DNA from 4 places in the Neobacillus sp. SAB-20_R2A genome. Region 3 is predicted to be linked to each of the others. Evidence: riboswitches for the same ligand, from Rfam matches in the RefSeq annotation. Region 3 holds a riboswitch; each other region holds the start of a gene.
The links. A riboswitch is a leader RNA that binds a small molecule or an ion and turns the genes downstream of it on or off. The one in region 3 is predicted to bind lysine.
Positions count from the first base shown of each region.

Region 1: linked by a shared signal. The riboswitch ahead of V5M37_RS22740 (aspartate kinase) and the one ahead of V5M37_RS19350 (amino acid permease) in region 3 are both predicted to bind lysine.
Region 2: linked by a shared signal. The riboswitch ahead of dapA (4-hydroxy-tetrahydrodipicolinate synthase) and the one ahead of V5M37_RS19350 (amino acid permease) in region 3 are both predicted to bind lysine.
Region 4: linked by a shared signal. The riboswitch ahead of V5M37_RS25000 (ABC transporter substrate-binding protein) and the one ahead of V5M37_RS19350 (amino acid permease) in region 3 are both predicted to bind lysine.

Region 1 is NZ_CP145895.1:4,624,751-4,628,779, reverse strand. Features, by position in the region: gene uvrC (excinuclease ABC subunit UvrC) at 1-1,694, shown strand, start outside; lysine riboswitch at 1,761-1,938, shown strand; gene V5M37_RS22740 (aspartate kinase) at 2,042-3,259, shown strand; gene V5M37_RS22735 (YslB family protein) at 3,355-3,798, opposite strand.
Region 2 is NZ_CP145895.1:3,850,196-3,854,224, reverse strand. Features, by position in the region: gene V5M37_RS18660 (LytS/YhcK type 5TM receptor domain-containing protein) at 1-176, shown strand, start outside; gene V5M37_RS18655 (sulfite exporter TauE/SafE family protein) at 211-981, opposite strand; gene dapA (4-hydroxy-tetrahydrodipicolinate synthase) at 1,181-2,068, opposite strand; lysine riboswitch at 2,181-2,361, opposite strand; gene V5M37_RS18645 (D-2-hydroxyacid dehydrogenase) at 2,578-3,510, shown strand; gene V5M37_RS18640 (NAD(P)-dependent oxidoreductase) at 3,533-4,029, shown strand, end outside.
Region 3 is NZ_CP145895.1:3,989,870-3,993,898, forward strand. Features, by position in the region: gene V5M37_RS19345 (YitT family protein) at 1-814, opposite strand, end outside; lysine riboswitch at 1,086-1,275, shown strand; gene V5M37_RS19350 (amino acid permease) at 1,378-2,859, shown strand; gene V5M37_RS19355 (hypothetical protein) at 2,891-3,160, opposite strand; gene V5M37_RS19360 (SHOCT-like domain-containing protein) at 3,163-3,549, opposite strand; gene V5M37_RS19365 (DUF2089 domain-containing protein) at 3,550-3,921, opposite strand.
Region 4 is NZ_CP145895.1:5,060,578-5,064,606, reverse strand. Features, by position in the region: gene V5M37_RS25010 (amino acid ABC transporter ATP-binding protein) at 1-52, opposite strand, end outside; gene V5M37_RS25005 (amino acid ABC transporter permease) at 49-732, opposite strand; gene V5M37_RS25000 (ABC transporter substrate-binding protein) at 830-1,624, opposite strand; lysine riboswitch at 1,693-1,877, opposite strand; gene V5M37_RS24995 (M20/M25/M40 family metallo-hydrolase) at 2,058-3,707, shown strand; gene V5M37_RS24990 (TVP38/TMEM64 family protein) at 3,802-4,029, shown strand, end outside.

The DNA.
Region 1 (4,029 bases), 630 kb from region 3:
TTATCTATGTTGGTAAGGCGAAAGTATTAAAGAACCGTGTCCGGTCTTATTTTACCGGTTCGCATGACGGGAAAACACTGCGCTTGGTAAACGAGATTGAAGACTTTGAGTATATCGTGACCTCATCCAATATCGAAGCACTTCTGCTTGAATTAAATTTAATAAAAAAATATGACCCGAAATATAATGTCATGCTTAGGGATGATAAGACTTATCCATTTATTAAGCTGACTGCGGAAAGACACCCAAAGCTAATCATTACAAGAAAAGTAAAAAAGGATAAAGGTAAGTATTTTGGTCCATATCCCAACGTAGGGGCGGCCAACGAAACAAAGAAACTGCTTGACCGGATTTACCCGCTCCGCAAATGTTCTACGCTTCCTGACCGAGTTTGCCTCTATTATCACTTGGGTCAGTGCCTGGCACCTTGCGTGAATGAGGTTTCAGAAGAACAGTATAAACAAATGACCGATGAAATTACCCGCTTTTTAAATGGCGGTTATAAGGAAATAAAAAAGGACCTGACTGAAAAAATGCAGGCTGCCGCGGAAGAGCTTGATTTTGAAAGAGCAAAGGAATTCCGTGACAAAATCATTCATATTGAAACAATCATGGAAAAACAAAAGATCACGATGACTGATTTTACTGACCGTGATGTATTCGGCTATGCCGTTGACAAAGGCTGGATGTGTGTTCAAGTATTTTTTGTGCGGCAAGGGAAGCTGATTGAACGAGACGTTTCGATGTTCCCTATCTATAATGAGCCGGAAGAAGAAATCCTTACCTTCCTCGGCCAATTTTATCAAAAGACGAACCATTTTAAACCGAAGGAAATTCTCATCCAGGACGATGTGGATTTGCAGATGGCTGAGCAGTTATTGGAAGTAAAAGTCATCAAGCCGCAGCGGGGTCAGAAAAAGGACCTTGTCAAAATGGCAATTAAAAATGCGAAAATCGCTTTGAATGAAAAGTTCTCTCTTATTGAAAAAGATGAGGAAAGAACGATCAAAGCCGTTGAAAACCTCGGAGAAATGCTTGGCATATATACGCCCCACCGGATCGAGGCCTTTGATAACTCTAACATTCAAGGAACAGACCCGGTGTCAGCGATGATTGTTTTTACAGACGGCAAAGCAAACAAGCGGGAATATCGGAAATATAAAATTAAGTCTGTTGAAGGCCCGGATGATTATGAATCGATGAGAGAGGTAACGAGACGAAGATACTCGAGGGCTCTAAAGGAAGAGCTTCCGCTGCCTGATTTGATCATCATTGACGGTGGAAAGGGACATGTGGAAGCTGTCCGCGATGTACTAGAAAATGAATTGGGGCTGGACATTCCTCTTGCTGGACTGGTCAAGGATGAGAAGCACCGCACATCACAGCTTATGTATGGGAATCCATTAGAAATTGTAGCGCTTGCCCGGAATAGCCAGGAATTTTATTTACTCCAGCGAATCCAGGATGAAGTTCACCGTTTTGCGATTACCTTCCACCGGCAGACACGCGGTAAAACTGCATTCCAATCCTTACTTGACGACATTCCTGGGATTGGCGAAAAACGCAAGAAGCAGCTATTAAAGGAATTTGGCTCCGTTAAGAAAATGAGAGAGGCAACCCTTGAGGAATTTAGAGGGATTGGCATTCCCCAAAATGTGGCAAAAGAATTAATAAAAAAACTTCAGTCACAATAATTGTCACTCTAATATTACTATGCTATAATGAATAAAAATTTAATAGACTATCACTTTTATAAGTAAAGTGAAGGTAGAGGTGCGAGCTTCAAGAGTAAAGGCCTGGAGAAGGATGAGCTTCAACGATAGGCTTTGAAAGGGAATGTTCGCCGAAGTAGGGAAACTCTCATTATTTTCTCCGCTGGTTCGTCATTGAAAAAATGCCGGATTGTCAAGACCGTTGTCTTGGAGCGCTATCTTTCATTGTCTACTAACGCGAAAATGTTAATTTTGTGTTTTCAAAGCAATGGGATGTGCTCCCATTGCTTTTTATTTTTTTACAAGAATGACTGAGAGAAGGGGAAGACATGGGTTTAATAGTACAGAAATTTGGCGGGACCTCCGTTGGCAACATTGAAAAAATTCTAAATGTCGCAGAAAGTGTGCAGGGGGAAAAGGAACGTGGAAACCAAGTAGTGGTCGTTGTTTCGGCGATGGGAAAATCGACAGACCAGCTTGTTAATATGGCAAAGGAAATATCCGAGCAGCCGAATAAGCGGGAAATGGATATGCTGCTCTCAACTGGTGAGCAGGTGACGATCGCATTGCTTTCGATGGCTTTAAACCAAAAAGGACTGGAAGCAGTTTCCTTTACAGGCTGGCAGGCTGGAATTATGACAGAGCCTGTTCACGGCAATGCAAGGATTTCAAAAATAAACACTGATGCTGTTCAAAACCAGCTTGATGCTGGAAAAGTCGTCATTGTGGCCGGATTCCAAGGGGTTACTGAAGACGGGGAAATCACTACGCTCGGACGCGGGGGTTCCGATACAACTGCCGTTGCGTTGGCGGCTGCGCTAAATGCGGATAAATGTGATATTTATACCGATGTAACCGGGGTATATACAACGGATCCCCGTTATGTCAAGAACGCTCGGAAATTATTATCAGTATCGTATGATGAAATGCTTGAACTGGCCAATCTGGGTGCGGGAGTTCTACATCCAAGAGCGGTCGAGTTTGCAAAAAATTATAATGTAAGGCTCGAGGTCCGCTCTAGCATGGAGAAGGTTGAAGGAACTGTAATTGAGGGGGAAGCAACGATGGAACAAAATTTAGTCGTACGCGGAGTCGCGTTTGAAGATGGAATTACACGGGTTACTGTTTTAGGGCTTAGAAATTCATTAACAAGCTTATCAACTATTTTTACGACATTGGCCAAAAATCACATTAACGTGGATATTATTATTCAAAGCACAACAGAAGAGGGAGCAGCCAATCTCTCCTTTTCCATCCATACCGATGATTGGATCCCAACCTTAAATGTGCTCGAAAGCAATAAAGAAACACTTGCCTATGACCAGCTTGATGCTGAGAATAAACTGGCAAAGGTATCAATTGTTGGTTCCGGAATGATTTCTAATCCTGGTGTGGCTGCGAAAATGTTTGAGGTTCTTGCCAACAGCAATATTCCTGTAAAGATGGTCAGCACCTCAGAAATCAAAGTATCGGCTGTAGTAGAAGAAAAAAATATGCTCAAAGCAGTAGAAGCCCTGCACGAGGCATTTGAACTTGGGCAAAATTAAATGAAAACTCGCCGATTGGCAAGTCCGTTAGGACGGTTCATGAGGCGTAGTTGATTTTGTGCGTTAAGAAAAAGGGGGCTTTGCCCCCCTTTCTTTTAGTCTTTATCCCATTTGACGGTGAAGCAAACTTTGTTAGATTTTTTTACCGGGTGTTCGAAGGTTTCCGCAATAGCCCCTTTTTGGACTTCGATTTGCTGAGCAAGGAAGCCGGCTTCAAGTTGAAAGAAGTTTTCCGCTTTTGATTTAACACGCGATACAATCATTGGACTTGCCAACTCGAATTCCAGCTCATTTTTTGCTTCCTTCTTAATTTCTAACTCACCCCATGAAGCTTTTGCAAAAAAATCTATCAGGCTTTCGTAGCTTTCCAAAGGATATTTTCGAGCGAGGCGTTTCCCTGCCCAGTAAAGAATTTCAGGAGTGTCCTTGCCGAAAATCTCAGGGAGAAGAACTTCTCTAATTAATTCATAGCCAAATATAGAGACTGTCCTTGGTTCAGGCGTTTGTAGATCTTGGTCCATTACTGCACTATCTTTCATTTACTTCCCCTCTTTCTATCATTCTATTATATACAAATCGAGTTCTGTTTCAGTACAGTTTTCTAATAATGTAAAGAAGTCGCAAAGAAATTTATTATTTTACAATATATGTTCTTATTTCTTATCATAATTATCGTTTCCGATATAGGAAAAAAATTCTCCCGTAAGATGTTGGTAATTACAAGCAAAAATAAAGCGCTTACAAAACGATAACATGCTGAAATTCATATC
Region 2 (4,029 bases), 140 kb from region 3:
GTACAGGATTAGGTTCCATGGTTGCGGTGAAAACCATTCAGACAATGAACGGGAAGCTTGATATTGAGAGTATCTTAAATGTTGGAACGACCATTACCATCACATTACCTGCCTTTATAACAGAATATAAAATGGTTCAGATGGATAGCCATTTAAAGTTAGAAACTGAATTTTAACAAAAAAGAGCTTAAACGTTTAAGCTCTTTTTTATTATAATCCGATGAGTTTTAACGCGCTAAAAATGATGACCGCTGAGATGACCGTACGAAGGGGCTTTGTCGGTACTTTTGAAGATAAGGTACTCCCTACTAAAACGCCTGGGATCGACCCGATTAACAGGTTCCCTACAAGCATATAATTGACAGTTCCGGCATTCGCGTGAAGGAGTCCGGCAACAGTCACTAATAAAAAGGCATGGGCAATGTCGGTGCCAACCAGCTCAGATCCTTTCAAGCGGTAGAGATATAGCATGGCAAGGGCAAATAATGATCCTGATCCTATTGAAGTCAGGCCGACAATAAAGCCGAAACCGGCACCGATTAAAATTGTTAATGTTCGTTTTTCCTCAATCGGCCTTAATTGCCAGCGGTTCGGCCTGATTTTATTATCAAAAAATGTCTTAATTAAAATGGCTGTGGCCACTAGAATAAGGACATAGCCAAGTCCATGCTTGATAATTTGTTCTTGATTGTGGAAATATTTTTCAAAGACCTGAAGGATGAGAATGGCTCCTGTTGCACTTGGGACACTTCCGATTGCAAGATACTTCATGAGTTTAAAGTTAATCGTTTTCTGTCTCCAATGCTGAATGACTCCAAACAGTTTGGTAATGGAGTTGTAAACTAGGTCCGTTCCCACCGCAATGGAAGGCTGAATTCCGACCATGATGAGCACCGGGGTTAACAATGCTGCCCCTCCAACCCCTGTTAAACCTACCAATAACCCAACTAATAATCCCATTAATGCAATTCCTATGCTCATGATGGGGGCCTCCTTCTTTTGTGACTAATTCCGAGTAAATATATGTGAATTATAGAGTTTGGAGAAGGTTTTGTAAACACTTTTCTGAATTTATTAAAGAAATATTTTTACAGTGAGGATAGGGGGGAAGCGGAAATTAAAAAAAGCAGGACAAATCGAACGGGAGCCCGCTCGATTTGTCCTGCTTTCGGATATTACTCTAAATAACTTCCAGTTCCCTATTCTGCAATAGGACATTCTGAAGTGTTCTGGTTTCCTCTTCGTTTAAAGGAATTAACGGCAAGCGCAGACCGCCGACATTAATCCCTTTCATATTTAGGGCTGCTTTTACAGGTGCTGGGCTTGGTGCTGCAAATAAAGCTTTCATAATTGGCAGTAATTCACGGTGTGCAGCAGCAGCGCCTGCTAAATCCCCATTTTTAAAGCGTGACACCATATCCTGCATTTCATTCCCGATAATATGAGATGCAACGGAAATCACACCAACGCCGCCAATCGAAAGCACCGGCAAGGTCATTCCATCATCACCGCTGTATAAAGAAAAGTCATCAGCAGTTTGTTTAATAATTTCGGCCATGTCATCCAAGTGGCCGCTAGCTTCCTTAACCGCTACAATATTAGGAATCTGAGAAAGGCGGATGACCGTTTCAGCAGATATATTGACGACACTGCGCCCTGGAATATTATAAAGCATTACCGGAAGAGAAGTAGATTCAGCAATCGCTTTAAAATGCTGATACATGCCTTCCTGGGATGGTTTATTATAGTATGGGGCAACGAGCATGATGCCGTCTACACCGACTTCTTCTGCTAGCTTGGTTAGACTGATTGAGGCTCTTGTGTTGTTTGAGCCAGTCCCTGCAATAACGGGAACTCTCCCGTCCGCAACTTCAACCACAAATTTAAATAAAGCCACTTTTTCCTCAGTTGATAAGGTAGGGGACTCACCGGTTGTTCCACAAACCACCAACCCGTCAGTACCATTCGCTAATAAATAATTTACTAAATCTCTCGTCGCATTAAAATCAATTTCGCCATCCTGATCAAACGGAGTCACTATTGCTGTTAAAACTTGGCCAAAGTACATGAATTTCACCCTTTTAAAATTATTTTTAAAAAGAGGTAAGGCCAAACGCAAAAAGCAGCTGCGGGAAAGGCCCAACAGCTGCATCAGAAACGTTAATTTTACAAGTTCCCCTGCGTGAGATAGCCCTCCATATAGTTTCCTATATGACAATTCTGTATTTATTCAATAACAGAACCAGCTCCGGGAACAATGAGATCCTCAGAAGCTTCGGCAAATTCCCCTTTCCGCCACCGTCAACGGGTCCCATTACCCTCGGATGGTTTACTGATGGTCTTTGCGCCTCTATCCTCACTTCATAAGGTATGAAGTAAGAAGTATGTAATTAAAATTAATATAACAGAATATTCCTATTTGTTCAAGGGTTTTTTATCAAAAACGCTAAAATCGTATATTTATTGACATTTATATAGTATGGGGAGGAGAGGAGGGATTAACAGCCCTACGCTTCTTTTTTGAGTTTTTTCCCAATTATCCTTAAAATGGAGTTAATGTTGAAGAGGTGAATTATTGTGAAAATCGAAAATATTTTAATTGTCAGCCCCATGTATCAGGAGCTTCGGGCATACGTCCAAAATGCGGGCGTCCAAAAGAATTTCCGTTATATCCCCGAGGCTGAAGTGAATCAGGCGGATTTGAAATGGGCGGATGCACTTGTATCTTTTAATCTTAAATCGGATTACGATTACAGTCATTTAAAATGGGTGCACTCGCTCGGTGCGGGAGTTGACCGCTTTTTATATAAAAAGACCTGGGACGATAGTGTACTTTTAACAAGGACAGTTTGTACGTTTGGTCAAAGAATCGGAGAGTATTGTTTAAGCTACATATTAAGAGACTTACAATGTCACGAGGAGTTTCGGGAATTACAGCTGCAGAAAAAATGGCAGCAACGGACTCCGAAGCTATTAAATGAACTCAAAGTGATGGTCTATGGAACCGGTGAAATTGGGCAGGCTGTCGCCAAGCTTTTGTCTAGTTTTGGAGTGGAGGTTTACGGCGTCTCCCAAAGTGGAAAAGAAAAAGAGTATTTTAAAGAGGCTTTGACTGTTGAATCTCATTTTACCATCCTAGGGGAAATGGATGTGATCATCAACACGATGCCGCTGACGGAAGAAACGGCTGGATTTTTTAATAGTCAAGTCTTTCAAAAAGTAACAAATGCCGGTTTTATTAATGTAGGGCGGGGAGCATCGGTGGATGAAGAATCATTGCTGCAAGCTTTGGAAGACGGGCAGGTCCGGTATGCTGTCCTGGATGTGTTTACACAGGAGCCGCTGCCGGAAAATCATCCATTATGGAAACATCCTGGCGTACTGATTACCCCTCATATTTCAGCGGTAACGACACCTGAAGAAGGGGCGGCGTGTTTTTTGGATACACTCAGAAACTTGGAAGAAAACAAACCTCTTAACAATAGAGTAGATACCAATAAGGGATATTAGAATAACAGGAGGATGAACGAAAATGACACGAGTAATCGGCTTTATCGGCCTTGGAAATATGGGAGAGCCTATGGTTATGAATTTATTGAAGGCAGGTTTTCAGGTGAAGGTTTACAATCGAACTCCCGAGAAAACAAAGGCAGTTGTTGAAGCTGGCGCCGAGCAAGTGAACAGGCCAGCAGACGCCGCAGCACCTGGCGGAATCGTGATTACGATGGTGGCAAACGATCAGGCAGTGGAAGAGCTAGTATTGGGACCAAATGGGTTTGGGGAAGTGCTTGGTCAGGGCGGTATCCATGTATCAATGAGTACGATAGCTCCAGCAACTTCACGTAAATTAGCAGCTTATCATCAGGAGCACGGCAGCCAATATGTCGCCTCTCCTGTTTTTGGCCGTCCGGAAGCAGCGGCAGCTCAAAAATTGAATATTCTTAGCTCAGGGTCCAGTGTGGCGAAAGAGCGGGTAAAATCCATCCAGGAAGCGCTCGGCCAGCGTGTTTTTGATGTTGGGGAGGAGCC
Region 3 (4,029 bases):
AATGCGGGCTTGGCCGATGAAACAACCCCATTACTTCTATCGTTTCTGTAATATTCACAAAAGCTGTCGGATCGACTTCAGAAATAAGAGATTTAACCTCGTTTAACTCATATCTTGAAATGACCGAGATTAAAATCTTTCGGCTGCCATTTGTATATCCTCCAACCCCATCCATAATGGTGAGTCCACGATATAAGTTGGCCACCAAATGATTTCTCATTTCTTCGCCCTTTTCTGTTATTATCATTAAAGTTAATTTGACATGGTCCGTATAAATAGCGTCAACCACTTTTCCTGTAACAAAAATCGAAACCAACGTATTGAGGGCCGCATCCCAATTGAATAAAAATCCGCTAATTACAATGACAATCGCATTCATTCCGGAGAGGAGCACCCCGATTGGGAAGTCTTTCTTCCGGGAAACAATCATTCCGATGATATCAAATCCACCCGTTGAACCCGAGCTTCGAAATACGATTCCAACCCCTAGACCGGTCAAAGCTCCGCCAAATATTGCTGAGAGGATGGTATCTTTCGCGACTGGAAATACTGGTACTAAATAAAGTCCTAAAGAAATAACGAACACTGAAAAGATTGAATTAAAGATAAATCTTTTTCCCAGCATTTTATAGCCAATGATTAAAAGGGGAAGGTTCAACAAAAGATTAGCCACTCCTGTGTTTATGGGGGTAATCATTCCTATTATCATCGAAATTCCGCTCATCCCGCTACTTAACACCTCGTGAGGGATGAGGAAAAGATTGAATGCAGCTACAATTATAAAAGAGCCGATAATAATTCCAACCATCTGCATGAATATTTCTCCTGTCTTTCCACTATTTATTTAAAAAAAATGATAACGATTCATAGCTAGGATGTAAACTAATTAATATATTTAAAAAACAATTAATTATCTGGAAATAGCACCCAAAGAATAAGTTGAATAATTATAAAGGCATATTACATTAATATTCACCTTACAAAAAGCCCTAATCCCTCGTTTCCAATATATAATATTGACAAATTTATTAAAACGTATATACTCTAGTAATATATCATTTTTAATATTAAATCCTCATCAAAACCGATGAGGTAGAGGTCGCGGTTTTTATCAGTAAAATGGACGAGACGCAGAGATGTTTTTGACTCCGTTTGAAAGGAAAAGCTGCCGAAGTGTGTTTTTCTCTCTGGAGAAACATGCTGGGGCTGTCTCCGAACAGGAACAGAACTGTCACGTTTAGCCTTACCAGCTTTACGTGTTGAGCTATCTTTCGGAAGGTATGATGCGGGGTATATACAAATGCCGTCGAATCTGCTTCGAGGGCATTTTTTATTCCAAACTCCTTCCAATAAAAAAAATTTAAAGGAGTCATAAACATGCAAACAGCGCAGGTAAGAAAAGACGAAATATACACTAGGCCCACGGGTCCAAAAAATAATAAAAATGAATTAAGACGGAGCTTAAAGTCCCGCCATCTTACGATGATTTCTCTTGGCGGAACCATCGGGACCGGATTATTTCTTGCCAGCGGCGGAGCTATCCATAGTGCGGGACCTGGCGGAGCGATTCTATCATATCTCGTTATCGGCATTATGGTTTATTTCTTAATGCAAAGTTTAGCTGAAATGGGTGCCTACATGCCGGTTGCAGGAAGCTTTAGTACCTATGCTACGAAATTCGTGGATCCATCCCTTGGTTTTGCCCTAGGCTGGAACTATTGGTACAACTGGGCCATTACGATTGCAGCAGAACTTTCTGCAGTAACAATGATTATGAAATTTTGGTTTCCAGATTCTCCTTCACTATTATGGAGCAGCATCTTTTTAGTTATCATGTTCTTGTTAAATTATCTTTCTGTTAAGGGATTTGGCGAGGCAGAATATTGGTTCTCATTAATTAAAGTTATAACTGTTGTGATCTTTATCATTGCTGGTACGTTAATGATTTTTGGAATTATGGGAAATGAAGCAATTGGCTTAAAAAACTTTACAGTTGGAGATGCACCATTCCATGGCGGATTCATGGCCATGCTTGGAATCTTTATGGCAGCTGGATTTTCCTTCCAAGGAACTGAACTTTTAGGTGTTGCAGCGGGTGAAACAGATAACCCAGAAAAATCAATCCCACGTGCAGTAAAACAAGTTTTTTGGCGAATTCTTTTATTCTATGTGTTAGCTATTCTTGTTATCGGTCTTATTATTCCTTATACAAATGAAAACCTTGCTAATGGAGATGTTGCTGTAAGTCCATTTACGCTTGTTTTTCAAAAAGCCGGAATCGCATTTGCTGCTTCTGTCATGAATGCAGTCATTTTAACAGCAGTTTTATCAGCAGGTAATTCAGGAATGTATGCATCGACTCGGATGCTTTGGGATTTGGCACGTCAAGGAAAAGCACCAAAATTCCTTGGTAAATTGAACAAAAATGGTGTGCCAGTTAATGCTTTAATTGTAACAGCATTAGTCGGAACACTTGCTTTTCTGGCATCCCTTTTTGGCGATGGTACAGTTTATGTATGGCTTTTAAATGCTTCAGGTATGTCCGGCTTTATCGCGTGGTTAGGAATTGCGATTTGTCATTATCGCTTCCGCAGAGCTTATGTGGCACAAGGCAAAGATCTAAACTTATTGCCATATAAATCAAAGTTGTTCCCATTTGGCCCAATCTTTGCTTTTGTTGTTTGCGCCATTGTCGTAATCGGGCAAAACTATTCAGCATTTATGGGCGACCATATTGATTGGAACGGTGTATTAGTATCCTATATCGGTCTGCCATTATTCCTTATCCTTTGGTTAGGCTATAAATTCACAAAGAAAACAAAGGTAATTCCTTTGGAGAAGTGTGATTTAAATAATTAAAAATAAAAATGGCTCCCTGGGAGCCATTTTTCTATAATTTAATGGTAACTTCTGTCCCATCTTTTAATTTCGTTTCCACTAACAACAGGCCTTTATGCTTGGTCAGACCATCCAATAAAGGCTTTAAATCGCTTTTTTCTATTTGTGGAAGGACGAACTTTTCCCCGCCTTTTTCAATCGATTTATTGATAAAGCCAATAAATCGTCTTGAGGTTATTACCGAACTTAGAAGATTTAAGACAACATAAGGAACGGGTACATTGAAGTTTCTTTGTTTTATCTTTAAGCCCACTTTTAACATTCTTATTCAATCACCACAAACACTTTATCGCCATTTGCTGAAGTAACATCCACAATTTGGCCGTCTAGTTCGTTTTCAATCGCTTCTATTAACAAATCTACATTGATATCTTTCACATACTTTTCCGCTTGCGGAATTCTTTCGGCAATGCTGGTGCCCACCTTCAACACTGCTTTCACAAGATTAATGGGAAGATTGACATTAACATTATCACCTTCATGGGAATTAACACGAATTTTTAGCATTTTGCTGCCATATGATGAGGCTTCTTTCTTTAATTCAACAGTTGGTTCCTTCCCTTGAAGGACGTTAATTAGTTCAGTCGCTTTTTCTTTATCAAGCTTGCCTTCCTCAACCAACGTTAACACTCTAGAGATTTCATCTTTCATTTACATATCCCCCTCTTTTAATAAGGCAATAGCCTCTTCGGCAGTGATTTCCCCTTTTTCCAGCATGGATACGACCTTCTTCTTATCAACCTCCGCCTTTCGGTTTGCTGAGTAGCCCATAGCCGAAATGATGTCGTCTAATTTTCCTCTTACTGTTGGATAAGAAATCCCAAGTTCTTTTTCGACTTCTTTAATACTTCCGCGACACTTCAGGAAAATTTCAATAAAATGAAGCTGTTCCTGTCCAAGTGAGGCAAGCTTTGATAATTCGAATTCATTTTCCACCGTCGTGTGGCAATGTTTACACTGTAGTTTGGTAATGTTTAATTGTTTGCTGCAAACAGGACAATTGGTAATTAACGGGTAAGCCATTTTATTCCCCTTTCCTTTATTACCCATATCATACATTACTTTCATAAAAATTTAAAGTATAAATTAATATTTTTAATTTAATTTATTTAAAAAATTAAATTTGTTAAA
Region 4 (4,029 bases), 1.1 Mb from region 3:
TTAAAACTTGTAGTTCCCCGAAGGATTTTGATAGATTTTTAATTTCAATCATGCGGCTGCTGCCTCCTTCGGTCTACTGACATCCAACCTTTTCTCCAATCGGTTTGTGAACCACGTGAATATTAACACGATAATCAAATAATAAAGTCCGACAACAAAGTAGGTTTCAAATGGCATATAGTTTTCCCCTTGGACGGTAAGGGCAGTGTTAAATAAGTCTGTTACAGAAATATAGGCAACCAGGGAAGAATCTTTTAAGCTGATAATGAACTGATTCCCCAGCGGCGGGATGGCTCGTTTGAAGGCCTGTGGAAAAATAATTCTGCGCATTGCAAGCGGGTAGGACATCCCTAGCGATCTTGCAGCTTCCATTTGCCCGCGGTCAATCGATTGGACAGCCCCCCTGAAAATTTCCGCTATATACGCACCGGTATGAATGCTTAACGCAAGCGCCCCGGCTGTAAAGCTGTCAAGGGTTAGAAAATTCGCGATTCCATAATATAGGAACATAATTTGAACGATTAACGGAGTCCCGCGGATAAGCCCAATATAAATATCAGAAATCCAATTAAGAAATTTGATAGAAGAGATTTTAAAACTGGCAAAGATGATTCCAATGATTAATGCAAATAGCAGAGAAATAATTGTAATGGAAATCGTCATCCATGAGGCTTTCAAGAAGGCAACACCATGCTCACTGAGGATGCCGATAATATTATGCCAAAAAGTCATGATTTCATTTCAACCTCCTTTGAAAAAACGTAAGCCCCAAGCATGGAGCTTACGTTATCCAATTTTCCTATTTTGCGTCTTAAAGATGTGAGTGTGCTTACTTTTTAAGTAAGTTTTCGTTGAACCATTTTTTGCTGATTTTTTCGTAAGTGCCATCCTTCTGCATATCGTCAATGGCTTTGTTGATTTTATCAGCAAGCTCTTTGTTACCTTCTGCAACCGCAACACTAACGCGGTCCTCATTTAGCAGGTTGCCAATCGGCTTAATTTTTAAACCTTTTTCGTTTTTCGCATTCAAACCGACGATTTTATCAGTAATAACGGCATCTAAACGGCCAATTGCTAAGTCCTGAAGAGCGTTAACATCAGATGGATATCCTTTTACTTGATCGGATAGTTCCAGGGCCATATCTTTCCAAGTGCTAGCCTGGATTACACCGATTGTTTTTCCCTTTAAATCATCTTTTGAAGTAATATTACTGTTGTTCTCAGCCACAAAGATTTGGGCGCCGGATAAATAATATGGGTTTGTGAAGTCTACTTGCTTATCACGTTCAGGTGTTGCTGTCATACTTCCGATAATCGCATCGTATTTTTTAGCTTTTAAACCTTGGATGATCGTTTCCCATTGATTAGTCACAGGATTTGCTTTTACACCAATTCTTTTGGCAATCTCATTTCCAATTTCTACGTCAAAACCAGTTAATTTGTCGTCTTTCTTAAAGTTTAATGGCGGATATTGCCCGCTCATCGCAAACGACAGTGTACCCTCTTTAATTAGACCTAAATCTTCACCCTTTGCCTGGTTTGTTTTAGCTGTGTCTTTCGAACCGCATGCTGCTAAAATCACCAGTAATGCAGAAACTACTAATATCATAAGTTTTCTCATGATGCTTCCCCCTTTTTAATATAAAAAGCACCGTCCATGTGACGGTGCCTGACACCCTCATTAAAAGCTTTGAATTAGATAGTTCTCCACAATTCTTAAAGGAATTGTGACAGTTCTGCCCCATTTCGAGTGCAGCCCCAGCCCTCTGAAAACAGTGATTTCAGATGCTTCGGCGATTTATCCTTTTTCCTATTTTCATAGATTTCACTGAATCTCCAATAGGATACTTATATAAACCGCGACCTCTACCTCATCTCAAAAGCTTAAAGATGAGGAATTAATATTCTTTTCGCAATAATTAGTATAAGTAAATATTTATACATAATCAAGTATAAATTCACTAGAATATTTCCCCATTTGAAAAGACTTGACGAAAATTTGTTAATTGGTATACATTTTTCTACAATACTAATCTTATAAAAAAGGGGTCAGAATGATGCTGCAATGCCGTGAGGATGTATTGGCATTCACGAATCAGCTCGTGAATATCGAAAGTATTGTGAATACAAAGGGTGAAAAAACAATTGCCCAATATTTATATAAATTTATATCTGCTTTTCCTTATTTTTCAAAAAATCCTTCTCACATGACGATGTCTCAAACCATACAAGATGAACATGAAAGATATAATGTATTGGCATTTGTCAAAGGTACAAAAGGGAATAGCCGCCGTACAGTCATTTTGATGGGACATATGGACACGGTTGGAATTGATGATTTTAATCATCTAAAAGAACATGCGTGTTTTCCGGATCAGCTAATGGCTGCGTTAAAGAGGGAGGAACTGCCGGCTTCAGCGAAAGAACATTTAGAATCGGGTGACTGGCTGTTTGGCAGAGGCGTACTTGATATGAAAAGCGGAGTGGCTAGCCATCTCTATCTATTAAAATACTATTCTGAGCATCCGGAAGAGCTTGATGGAAATATCGTCTTTTTGGCAGAATGTGATGAAGAGGACAGCTCTCACGGAGTTTTATCTGCCTTAAAGGTTCTGAAAAGCTGGAAGCAGGAGCATGGTTTTGACTATGCTGCGGCGATCAATTCCGATTTCGTCTCCCCGCGCTTTGCAGGAGATGAAAATCGCTATATCTATATGGGGACAGTAGGCAAGCTTCTGCCATCCTTTTTTATTACTGGTGCAGAAACGCATGTTGGCTCTTGCTTTGAAGGGCTTGATCCTAACTTTATCGCGGCGGAGCTGACGAAGCAGATTGATTACAATCCCGAGCTTTGCAATGAGGCCTTAGGTGAAATCACGGTTCCCCCTGTTTCTTTAAAACAAACAGACCTGAAACCGTCTTATACCGTTCAGACCGCGTTGTCTGCCTATGTATATTACAATTTCTTCATCCATTCCTGGTCTCCAAAGGATGTACTGGTAAAATTAAAAGAGCAGGGTCGGATTGCATTTGAAAATGCCTTGAATGCTTTTGATGAAAGATATAAGCAGTTTAGCAGCTTAAGCGGCGAACCATATTTCAAACATCCTTGGCAGCCAAGAGTGTTCACATATGAAGAAATGGAACAACAGTTGGTTATGGAGCACGGTGATACCTTTATTACGCATATGAATCAATTTAAAGAGAGTTTATTAGAGGATAAGGAACTGGATACCCGCATGTTTGCGGCAAGGGTCGTAGAAGAGGCGTGGAACTGGATGAAGGACAAAAACCCTGCCATTATCCTGTTCTATTCATCACTATATTCACCAAGAATTGAGCTGTCCGGCAAGACAGAACAGGAACAGGCCCTGATTGATGCTTTAAATCAGGCAGTAGAATCGATTCAGCCAGCCTACCCACATCCAATCGTAACGCGGAATTTCTTCCCGTATATCTCAGATATGAGCTTTGTAGCTCTAAGTGATGACGAAGAAGGAATAGAGGCTGTTTCCAATAATAATCCTGGCTGGGGAACAAAGCATTACGTGGAGTACCAAGACATACGCGACTTAAATGTGCCGGTCATCAATATTGGCCCTTATGGACTAGATGCCCATAAAAAGCTTGAAAGAATGGAGATGTCCTATTCCCTTGAAGTGGTGCCGAATCTGACCAATCTTGTCATCCAAAATTTATTAAAATAATGAACTGGGGTGTCCTGTGGGACGCCCTATATTTTTTTGCCAGTAAATTATAAAATAAAGAATACTATAAGGAGCTTTAAAATCGGAGGAACAGATGGAGGCGCACATTCTAGCGTGGTTTGAAAATAGCGGCACATTGGCAATATGGATAAGTATCTTATTGAATATCATTATTAGTTTCTTGGGGGTTGTTCCGAGCGTCTTTCTAACCGCAGCCAACATCAGCTTCTTCGGATTTGGCCACGGATTGTTGATTTCGATTCTTGGTGAGGCCTTTGGAGCCATTATTAGTTTTTATTTATATAGAAAAGGTATCAATAGG